3 regions of the Colwellia sp. Bg11-28 genome follow, and region 3 is predicted to be linked to each of the others. Evidence: predicted binding sites of a transcription regulator. Region 3 holds the regulator's gene; each other region holds the start of a gene.
The links. The regulator NrdR, encoded in region 3, represses ribonucleotide reductase genes. The targets are predictions, from matches to a motif close to AAACACNANATNTNGTGTTT.
Positions count from the first base shown of each region.

Region 1: the regulator NrdR is predicted to act here: its motif matches at 2,054-2,073, upstream of nrdG (anaerobic ribonucleoside-triphosphate reductase activating protein).
Region 2: the regulator NrdR is predicted to act here: its motif matches at 1,724-1,743, upstream of nrdA (class 1a ribonucleoside-diphosphate reductase subunit alpha).

Region 1 covers NZ_PJBA01000005.1:42,249-45,535, forward strand. The annotation lists gene nrdD (anaerobic ribonucleoside-triphosphate reductase) at 1-1,340, opposite strand, end outside; gene nrdG (anaerobic ribonucleoside-triphosphate reductase activating protein) at 1,327-1,947, opposite strand; gene CXF79_RS05650 (DMT family transporter) at 2,188-3,156, opposite strand; gene CXF79_RS05655 (NAD(P)/FAD-dependent oxidoreductase) at 3,228-3,287, opposite strand, start outside.
Region 2 covers NZ_PJBA01000006.1:1,613,354-1,616,640, reverse strand. The annotation lists gene nrdA (class 1a ribonucleoside-diphosphate reductase subunit alpha) at 1-1,583, opposite strand, end outside; gene ubiG (bifunctional 2-polyprenyl-6-hydroxyphenol methylase/3-demethylubiquinol 3-O-methyltransferase UbiG) at 2,537-3,277, opposite strand.
Region 3 covers NZ_PJBA01000008.1:148,666-151,952, forward strand. The annotation lists gene CXF79_RS16685 (riboflavin synthase) at 1-555, opposite strand, end outside; gene ribD (bifunctional diaminohydroxyphosphoribosylaminopyrimidine deaminase/5-amino-6-(5-phosphoribosylamino)uracil reductase RibD) at 603-1,844, opposite strand; gene nrdR (transcriptional regulator NrdR) at 1,846-2,343, opposite strand; gene glyA (serine hydroxymethyltransferase) at 2,654-3,287, opposite strand, start outside.

The DNA.
Region 1 (3,287 bases), on a different contig from region 3:
ATACCGAGGTTTTCAGCAGGCACGAACTCGGTATTAAACATATAGCCAAATTCTTTCTTAGCGGCTTGGTTCGCTTGGTAAATTACTTTTAAGTGTGTACTAACAAATTGCTTATATTCTTCATTATTGCCGACTTTAATTTGGGCAAACTCAGCCGCTTCAGCCATACCATTAATACCTATGGTAAGAAATTGCTTATCAAGTGAAATAAACCCAGCGTCGTAAACGGATAATGCGCCTTGCGCTTGATACTCTTCCATCAATTTTCGATACGCAACTTGGTATTTTTGTATTTTTTCTATTTCTATTTTTAAGTCTCGACCGTCTTGCACTAAACGATTCATGTTAACAGTAATTACATTAATTGAGCCTGTGGCGACACCACCAGCACCTAAGGTATAAGAAAAAGTATTGTCAGAAATTTCATTACGTAATCGACAGCATGAGGCTAGTGAATCGGCACTGTCAGATAAGTAGATAAAAAAGGAATTGCCCTCAGCTTTTTGTTGAGCGAGTTTACGAGCAAAATCTAGGTCTTTACACTGGCCATTTTCAGTGAGCATTGCCGCGGTAACTACAGGGAAGGTAAGTACTGCTTGTTCACGCTCCTTATTGATCCAGCCGAGGAAAAACTGTTGTAGCTGGTCAACGGTCTGCCAATTAGGTTTACTAAAATCAGGGAAAACAAATTCGCCAAACATTGAAGCAAAGTAATGTTGATCAAATAATGAAATGTTCCAAAATACACTCTGGTATCCACGAGCCGCCGCTGGTTGATTGATAGCATAAACCACATGTTGTAAGTGATTTTCTATCTCAGATTTATGCGTACTTAGATAATCATTACCGTATTCAAGGCGAGCAAAGTAATCAAAATAGGTGAGAAACTCAACAGTCGCAACCGCACCAGCAAATTGTGCTGAAATAGCAAAAATAAGGTTCACAAAAGAGCCACAGAAAGATTCTAAATGCTTAGGTGCTTTAGACTCACCGCCTAGCTTAGTTAAACCGTCTAATAAAAAGGGGTACATGCTAATTGAGGTGCAATATGGCTTTAAACTAGTCTCATCGTGCACGTAAATTTCATGATCTTCAATTTGGCGCAAATACTCTTTGGCCAAGTCAGCATCAAAAGTATCACGTATTTTGTCATGCACTAACGCGCGATTAATTTGCACAAAACAATCTTTTAATAACTCAGCTTCTAACGTCGCAATGTTTTTATGACTGACGTTGGCATTGGCATCCATTTTTGAGCCGTCTGCTGCATTTTTTGCTGAAAAATATTGTTTGATAAAATCTTTTTTATTGGTGATTTGTTCTTCGTTAAGCCGCAACATTGTTAGCTCCTTGAGTAAATTGATAAGGTTCGAAAGTACTAACCTTAAAAGCACTAATCTCGAGAGAATTAGTCTTAAAAGAGTTAGTTTCTAAAATAGTAGTTTGGGAATGACTAGCATCGACGGTATTAACCTTGAAGGTATTCACATCGATAGCTTTGTTAAATAAATGGTTTAACTTTTTACCTGAAATGACATCACGAAAAACTTGATTGGTTGTCGGGCTATCCAGGCCACCTAAGGTTTCATGCCAAGCACCGGTTTTTAAAAAGTTAAGGTGCTGAGAAATAATGATATTAATATGTTTTTCGCCCGAATAGAGGCAAGTTTTAAGGCCATGGTTTTTAGCGATTAATAACTTTTCGATTAAAGCGTTAGGCTGCCATTCACCACCAAAAAACACCACACAGCTAATTAAGCCTTGATACTTCTTAAGCCATTGGGTGAAGCTTGTATTGCTCAGAGGTATACCATTGTCTTCATGCCATAACTCAGTACTGTGGCAGCCTTTGCAGCCGACCTTACAGCCGGTAATACTAAAGCACAGACTAATTTCATTAGGCACTTCTTGGAAGACAACACTCGGAGTAATACAGTTAAAATTCATGCTTAACCTATATATAGATGTTATTTTTTTAATAAGCACAATATATAGTATTTTAGGGTGGGGCTTTGTTGATTTAGATCACAATAACTTGTGGTAATAAATATTTAAGCACAATATGTAGTGCTTATTTTTAACTGTAGATCAATATATAGTGGTTGATGTGGAGAATGGTAGTGCCGAGCGAGTGAATGGGCATGAATAATAGTGATTTCAGTACCCATTTTCTGATTGTAGATTTTTCTATTTCAGTGCAGCTGTCTGATCAAGCGGTCTGAGTTCTGGCTGTTTTTTCCGATCTCCTAACTCTGAAACAAGCATTCCAGCAAGAATTAATCCAGCACCGATCATGCCTTTTTCACCAAGCACTTCGTCCAAAAATACCCAAGCGGCAATGCAAGCGAAGACAGGCTCTGCAGCAAAGATAAGCGCTACTTTATGAGGTTTTAGTAATGTCTGACTTACTGATTGAGCCCAGAAAGCATAAGCGGTTCCCAAGATCCCTGATACTAAAATGGCAAATACCATCAAAGGGGTAAACAGTTGTTGATGCCAACTAACGGGCTCGGCATCCTGATAATAAAAAACAGGGTCAGGACCAATGAATATAGCTATTGTACTGTAAATAGAGACTGCAAAAATTTGTACAATACTTAATGGGATGATGGGTAAGTTATCGACGAAGCGGTCAGTCATAATGATATGGCCAGCAAAACCAAAGGCGCAGATCAACACCAGAATATCACCTTTATTAAATACTAACTTGTCTCCTATGGTTAACATATAGAGACCCGCTGTTGCGGTAACAACGCCTATCCATACTGACTTAGGAACAACATTTCGAAAGATTAAAAAACCTAATACAGGAACAAGAGGCACACACAGACCGGTAATAAAACCAGCATTAGTCACTGTGGTAAAACGCATTCCTTCAGTCTGAGTATAAAAACCAATAAAGAGGAAAAAGCCCAGTAACATACCTGACCTTATTAAGAGGACATAATCGATAGGCTTAGAGTTACCTTTGTTTTTCTTTTGCACAAACCAAAGCAGAGGTAACATCGACAGTGTCGCCACAGCAAAGCGAATAGCATTGAAAGTATTCGTTGGCATCACTTCAATCGCAAGATCAATTGGGACAAACTCTACCCCCCAAATAAAGCAGACGATAAGTAGCAAGATAGTTGCAATGCGAGGTGAGGTAACTGTCATAGATAAGCTCTTTTTGCTCCTTATTTAGGAGCAGATAAATTGAGGACCGTATATTAAACAAAAATAGCTACTTAACAAGTAAAGCCTAGGTTAAGCATATCTAAAAGTTTAAGCCATAACCCACGTTTCCC
Region 2 (3,287 bases), on a different contig from region 3:
CCGTTTTTAGCAAGATAGTATGCATAGTTAATAACACCTATACCTAATGTTCTTCTCGCCATGCTAGCACTTTGCGCTGCAGCAATAGGGTAGTCTTGATAATCTAATAAACTATCTAAAGCGCGAACAGCGAGATCTGCTAATCCCTCTAATTCATCTAATGAGTCGATAGCACCTAAGTTAAATGCAGAAAGTGTACAAAGCGCAATTTCTCCATTCTCATCATTAATATCATTCATTGGCTTAGTTGGCAGGGCAATTTCTAAACACAAATTACTCTGACGAATAGCCGCTTTACTTGAATCAAATGGACTATGGGTATTACAGTGATCTACGTTTTGTAAGTAGATACGGCCGGTGCTTGCGCGTTCTTGTGCAAACAGCGTGAATAACTCGATAGCTTTAATACGTTTTTTGCGAATTGAATCATCGTTTTCATACTGCACGTATAAACGCTCAAACTTTTCTTGGTCTTCAAAGAAAGCATCGTATAGTCCCGGAACATCACTAGGACTAAATAAGGTAATAGAGCCACCTTTAATTAAACGTTGATACATCAGCTTGTTAAATTGCACACCATAATCTAAATGACGCACACGGTTTTCTTCAACACCACGGTTATTTTTAAGTACCAGTAAACTTTCGACTTCAAGATGCCATAAAGGATAAAACAATGTAGCAGCACCGCCGCGAACACCACCTTGCGAACAACTTTTAACGGCTGTTTGGAAATGCTTAAAGAATGGGATACAACCAGTATGAAATGCTTCACCATTTCTTATCGTGCTACCTAAAGCACGAATACGACCAGCATTGACACCAATACCAGCACGTTGAGATACATATTTAACAATAGCGCTAGATGTAGCATTAATTGAATCTAAACTATCGCCACACTCAATCAATACACAAGATGAGAATTGGCGTGTTGGTGTACGAACACCGGCCATGATTGGAGTAGGTAATGATATTTTAAAGCGAGAAATAGCGTGATAAAAATCTTCTACGTAACGTAAGCGAGATTCAACAGGGTATTTAGCAAACAAACATGCCGAAACTAAAATATAGAGGAATTGAGCACTTTCGTAAATTTCACCGCTAACACGGTTTTGTACTAAATACTTACCTTCAAGCTGCTTCATGGCTGCATAGCTGAAGTTTAGATCACGGCTATGGTCCATAAAGCTGGACATGTGCTCAAAGTCATCTTTCGTATAATCAGCTAACAAATGCTGATCATATTTACCCGCTTCAACTAATTTCACTACGTGATCATAAAGGGCCGGTGGCTCAAATTGTCCGTAGGCTTTTTTACGTAAATGAAATACTGCTAAACGAGCTGCCAAGTATTGATAATCTGGAGTCTCTTCAGATATCAAATCAGCAGCTGATTTAATAATAGTTTCATGAATATCTTCAGTTTTGATACCGTCATAAAACTGAATGTGAGATTTTAATTCAACTTGAGAAACAGAAACTTGTTCTAAGCCATCCGCAGCCCAAGCAATGACACGGTGAATTTTTTCTAAATCAATGGTTTCTTTCTCACCATTTCGTTTAGTTACAAAGAGGTTGTTATTCATGAAATACCTGTAAAGCGATTATTGTTATTGTTTCTTATTCCTAATAAAAGGATCTAAAACGTCCCTAATAAAAAATCCCACATACGTATTAGAAATAAATAACTTAATACGTAGTATTAAAAATAACAACTGAGCATCAAATGCACAATATCTAGGGTTTTTTATAATTCTAGACACAAGATAGTGAGGTTTGACCTGTTTTGCAAGTGATAAAATGAGTTGATCTTTGTGATTATTTTTGCCTTAATTTAAGGGTTAGTGATGACTAACCTAGTAAGACAATTTGATTTTGGAATTTACTAAAAGCAACGATTATTTTACTTTTTTTAAGATAAATTATTTTTATAAATTATTTTTGGTCAATATTTATGTTCGCTATAGTAAATTAATATAAACAAAATAAAATAGATATTTTACAGTTAGTTATGATTTAAATCTAAGCGCAGATTAATGTTTAAACAACTTGATTGTTTATACAACAATTATTCCGCAGGTACCTGAAACATCGAATTTACCAAGTTTTTGAACTTAATGAACAGCTAGGGTCGTTATTTTTAAAGCTTACGACAGCACAATATATAATTAACAGCCAGTGAATCGTTGAATTTATGGTTTCCTGTAGTTGGATTGGGCTGAATTGAGCTTAATTGAGCTAGATTGTAAAGGATACCACTGTCATCAATGCACTTTAATCTGTGTTCTTCTGCTGCGAGTATTGCAAGTAAATAAGATTTTACGCTTTTATTGAGCGTTAAAAAGAAAATCAAGTATCTCGGTTTAACTAAGGTAGAAAATGCTTGAATTATTGGGGCAGGGCCAGGATGGCTTCATTAGATCCTCAGACATAAAAAAACCATTCAATGCAGTGAATGGTTTGTAGTATTAAATAGTCTTAATTGCTATTACATTATCCAAAACTGAATAATATAAATCAGACATTAATGTTGTTATTTTTAAAGCTTACGACAACACAATATATAATTAACATCCAGTGAGTCATTGAGCTTATGGTTTCCTGTAATGGGATTGTAATGGATACCACTGGCATCAATACACTTTAATCCGTGTTCTTCTGCCCAACCAATAAGTTGTGAAGGTCGAATAAACTTATCATGGTCATGAGTCCCATCAGGAACAATTTTGAGAAGTTTCTCTGCTGCAAGTATGGCAAGTAAATAAGATTTGATACTTTTATTGAGCGTTGAAAAGAAAATCAAGCCTCCTGGTTTAACCAAGGTAGAACATGCTTGAATCACCGAAGCAGGGTCAGGAACATGTTCTAACATTTCCATACAAGTAACCACATCAAAAGTACCTGGATTTTCCAGTGCTTTTTCTTCGGCAGTTATTTTTTGATAATTAATGGATACGCCAGTTTCTAACGCATGCAATTTTGCAACATTTAGTGGTTCGGTGCCCATATCAATACCCGTTACGTTGGCACCTAGTTTTGCTAGTGATTCTGATAAAATACCGCCACCACAACCAACATCAATAATTTGCATATCATAAAAGCCATTCTTCGAATCAGTGCCTTCAACCTGAAGCGCAATATGCTGACTTATAAATTGGACTCTCAATGGATTAATTTGATGTAGAGGTTTAAAGTCACCGGTTAAATCCCACCATTGGCTAGCAACTTGTTCGAACTTTGCGATTTCATCTTCATTTACGTTAAGGGGTTGGCTTGACATAGATTCACTA
Region 3 (3,287 bases):
ATACTCAGCAAAGATGGTTTCTTTTACCGTGTGTGGCACTATTGTTAATCGAAAACTACCTTGTGAATGACCTTTTGAGCCATCTTCAGCAAGCGCATTAACCGTTAAACTTGTACCATCAATAGTTACAGAGCCTTTTTCGGCAATATAGTGTGCTAAATCACTTGGCATACTTAACCAGTATTCAATACTATTACCGTTATTATTGATAGCTAATATTTCACTGACACCATCTACATGGCCAGAAACCATATGGCCACCAAAACGTGTGCTTGCCAACATCGCTTTTTCTAGATTGACTTTACTGCCAACTTTATAGCCTGCAAAACCAGTTCGCTGTAGAGTTTCATTAGAAACATCTGCGCTATAGCTGCCATTACCTTTGCCATTATTAAAATCAACAACCGTAAGGCATATACCGTTAGTTGCGATGGAGTCGCCCAGTTTAACATCACTCATGTCCAAGCTATTGGTAGCAATAACTAAACGAGCTCCTTGGGCATTAACATTTATGGCCGATATAGTACCAACGGCTTCGATAATTCCTGTAAACATAGACTTCTCTATTTAATTTTTTGTGTGATTATTTATTCGGTGTTCATTTATTCAGTATTAGTAAGTTGGCTAGTGATGCGAATATCCACACCAACCATACGAATATCACTAATAGTTAATGCCTTGGCTTGGTTCAGCTTTGATACTGAGGGCATTTCCATTAAGTTTTTACCATCGCCACCCATTAATTTGGGCGCTTGATACAGAATAAGTTCATTCACTAAATTTTGTTCAATAAAGGCACCACTTAACCGTGCGCCTGACTCAATTAAAATATCATTGAGCCCTCGCTTTGCTAGGTATTCTAACAAAGCCTTTAAATTTATTTTCAATTTACCCTGCGAGTTTTCAGTCACAGGTAATTGCACCTGTTCTACGAAATGCGGCCATTTTGGTAAGTTTTCAAGATGTGATTCAATTTTATTTTCAACGTAGTCCGGATCTATGCCATTAATAATTAAAATTGGTGACTGATGTTCGAATAATGCCAGGTTTGGCGTCAGTCTATTTTGACTATCAATTACAATACGTAAAGGCTGACGAAGGGCTTCTTTTGGGTAGTTACTTTTTAACTCACCTAGCTCAGACCAACGTACTGTCATCTTAGCATTATCAAAAAGTACTGAATCTGCACCTGTGATAATCGCGCAACTCTGGGCGCGTAGACGTTGAACATCTTGTCGAGCATCTGCTGACGTAATCCACTTACTTTCGCCACTTGCCATGGCTGTTTTCCCATCAAGGCTTGCTGCTAATTTACAGCGTACATAAGGAAGTTTATTGACCATCCTGTGAATGAATCCGACGTTGAGTAGCCTTGCGCTTTGTTCTAATAAACCCGATTGCACCGTGATGCCCGCTTCTTCTAATAGGGATAAGCCATTACCAGAAACTTGTGGATTGGGATCAACCATAGCGGCAATAACATGACTAACACCAGCATCAACTAATGCTTTGGCACATGGCGGCGTACGGCCAAAATGGCTGCAAGGCTCAAGGGTAACATAGGCTGTAGCCCCCTTGATTAAAGCGGGATTGTTCACTTTTGCCTCAGCTAACGCATTAACTTCTGCATGACCCTGCCCAGCTTTTTGATGATAACCTTCACCAATGACCTTACCAACACCTTCTTTATAGCTCACTAACACACAACCAACTCTAGGGTTGGGAGAAGTAGTGAAATGTCCTTTTTTAGCTAAATCTATAGCCCTAGACATAAAGTGGTGGTCTTGTTCAGTAAAGTTTTGCTCAGTAAGAGTGTTCTTGTTGTTAGGCGAACTAGTTTTCATGTTATTTAGCCGTTTTCGCTGGTTTAGCCTTTTTTGCTTTACCGTTTTTTTCTTTTCCTAATCGCGTGATCTCATCAGCAAACTCGCTGATATCTTCAAAGGACAAATAAACAGAAGCGAAACGTAAGTAAGCAACTTTATCTAATTCTTTAAGCTGCGCCATAATTAAGTCTCCTAGCATTTCACTGCTAATTTCTCGTTCACCAGTAGCGCGCATTTGAGACTTCAGCTTATTAACCGCCAACTCTATTTGTTCCATGCTTACAGGGCGTTTTTCTAATGCTCGGGTTAAACCACTAAGCATTTTATCTTCGTTAAACGGTTCTCTGCTGCCATCACGTTTTATGATTCTTGGCATCACCAATTCAGCACTTTCAAATGTTGTATAACGTTCGTGACAAGCTAAACATTCACGACGTCGTCTTACTTGATGGCCATCAGAAACTAAACGTGAATCGATGACTTTAGTGTCATTAGCTGAACAAAATGGACAATACATGGTTTACCTACGGTAATGGAGATTAAATTACGGACAAAAAAAATGGCCGCTCAAGGCGACCATTTTAATATAAAACAACTGATTTAGCTAAGTAAACTGAGTTTCCGTTAAGCCTTGAGCGATAAAAGGCTTAGTGTATGACGCTAGTTCACTATTCACTTACTTACACTAACTATTAAACAAATTTCAGTGTAAGTAGATATTTAGCTTTAAGCTGTGTGGCTCAATTTAAAGAAAAAAGCACGGAGTTGACGTTAGTCAATGAGTACTTTTGACGCTTAAATTGAGCTTTACAGCGACAAGATAAAAGCTACTTTTGGTAAACAGGGAAACGAGCACATAACTCTTTAACTTGGTCTTGAACACGTTTGCTAACGTCTTCATTTTCAATATCATCAAGAATGTCACAAATCCAGCCAGTTAATGCCTTAGTTTCTTCGATACCAAAACCACGACGAGTAATCGCTGGAGTACCTAAACGTAGACCTGATGTAACAAACGGAGAACGAGGATCGTTTGGCACTGAGTTTTTGTTTACTGTGATGTGTGCTTTACCTAAAGCGGCATCAGCATCTTTACCAGTAATATCTTTATCGATTAAATCAAGTAACAATAAGTGGTTTTGCGTACCGTTAGATACTACTTTATAACCACGGTCTTGTAATACATCTACCATTGCTAAAGCGTTAGCTAAAACATTTTGTTGGTAAACTTTAAACTCTGGCGATAATGCTTCTTTAAATGCAACGGCTTTCGCTGCAATAATGTGCATTAATGGGCCACCTTGACCACCTGGGAAAACAGCGCTGTTTAACTTTTTGTAAATAGCTTCGTCATCACAACCAGAGATAATTAAACCGCCACGTGGGCCAGCTAATGTTTTATGCGTAGTTGTAGTAACAACATGCGCATGTGGAACTGGGTTAGGGTAAAGACCTGCAGCA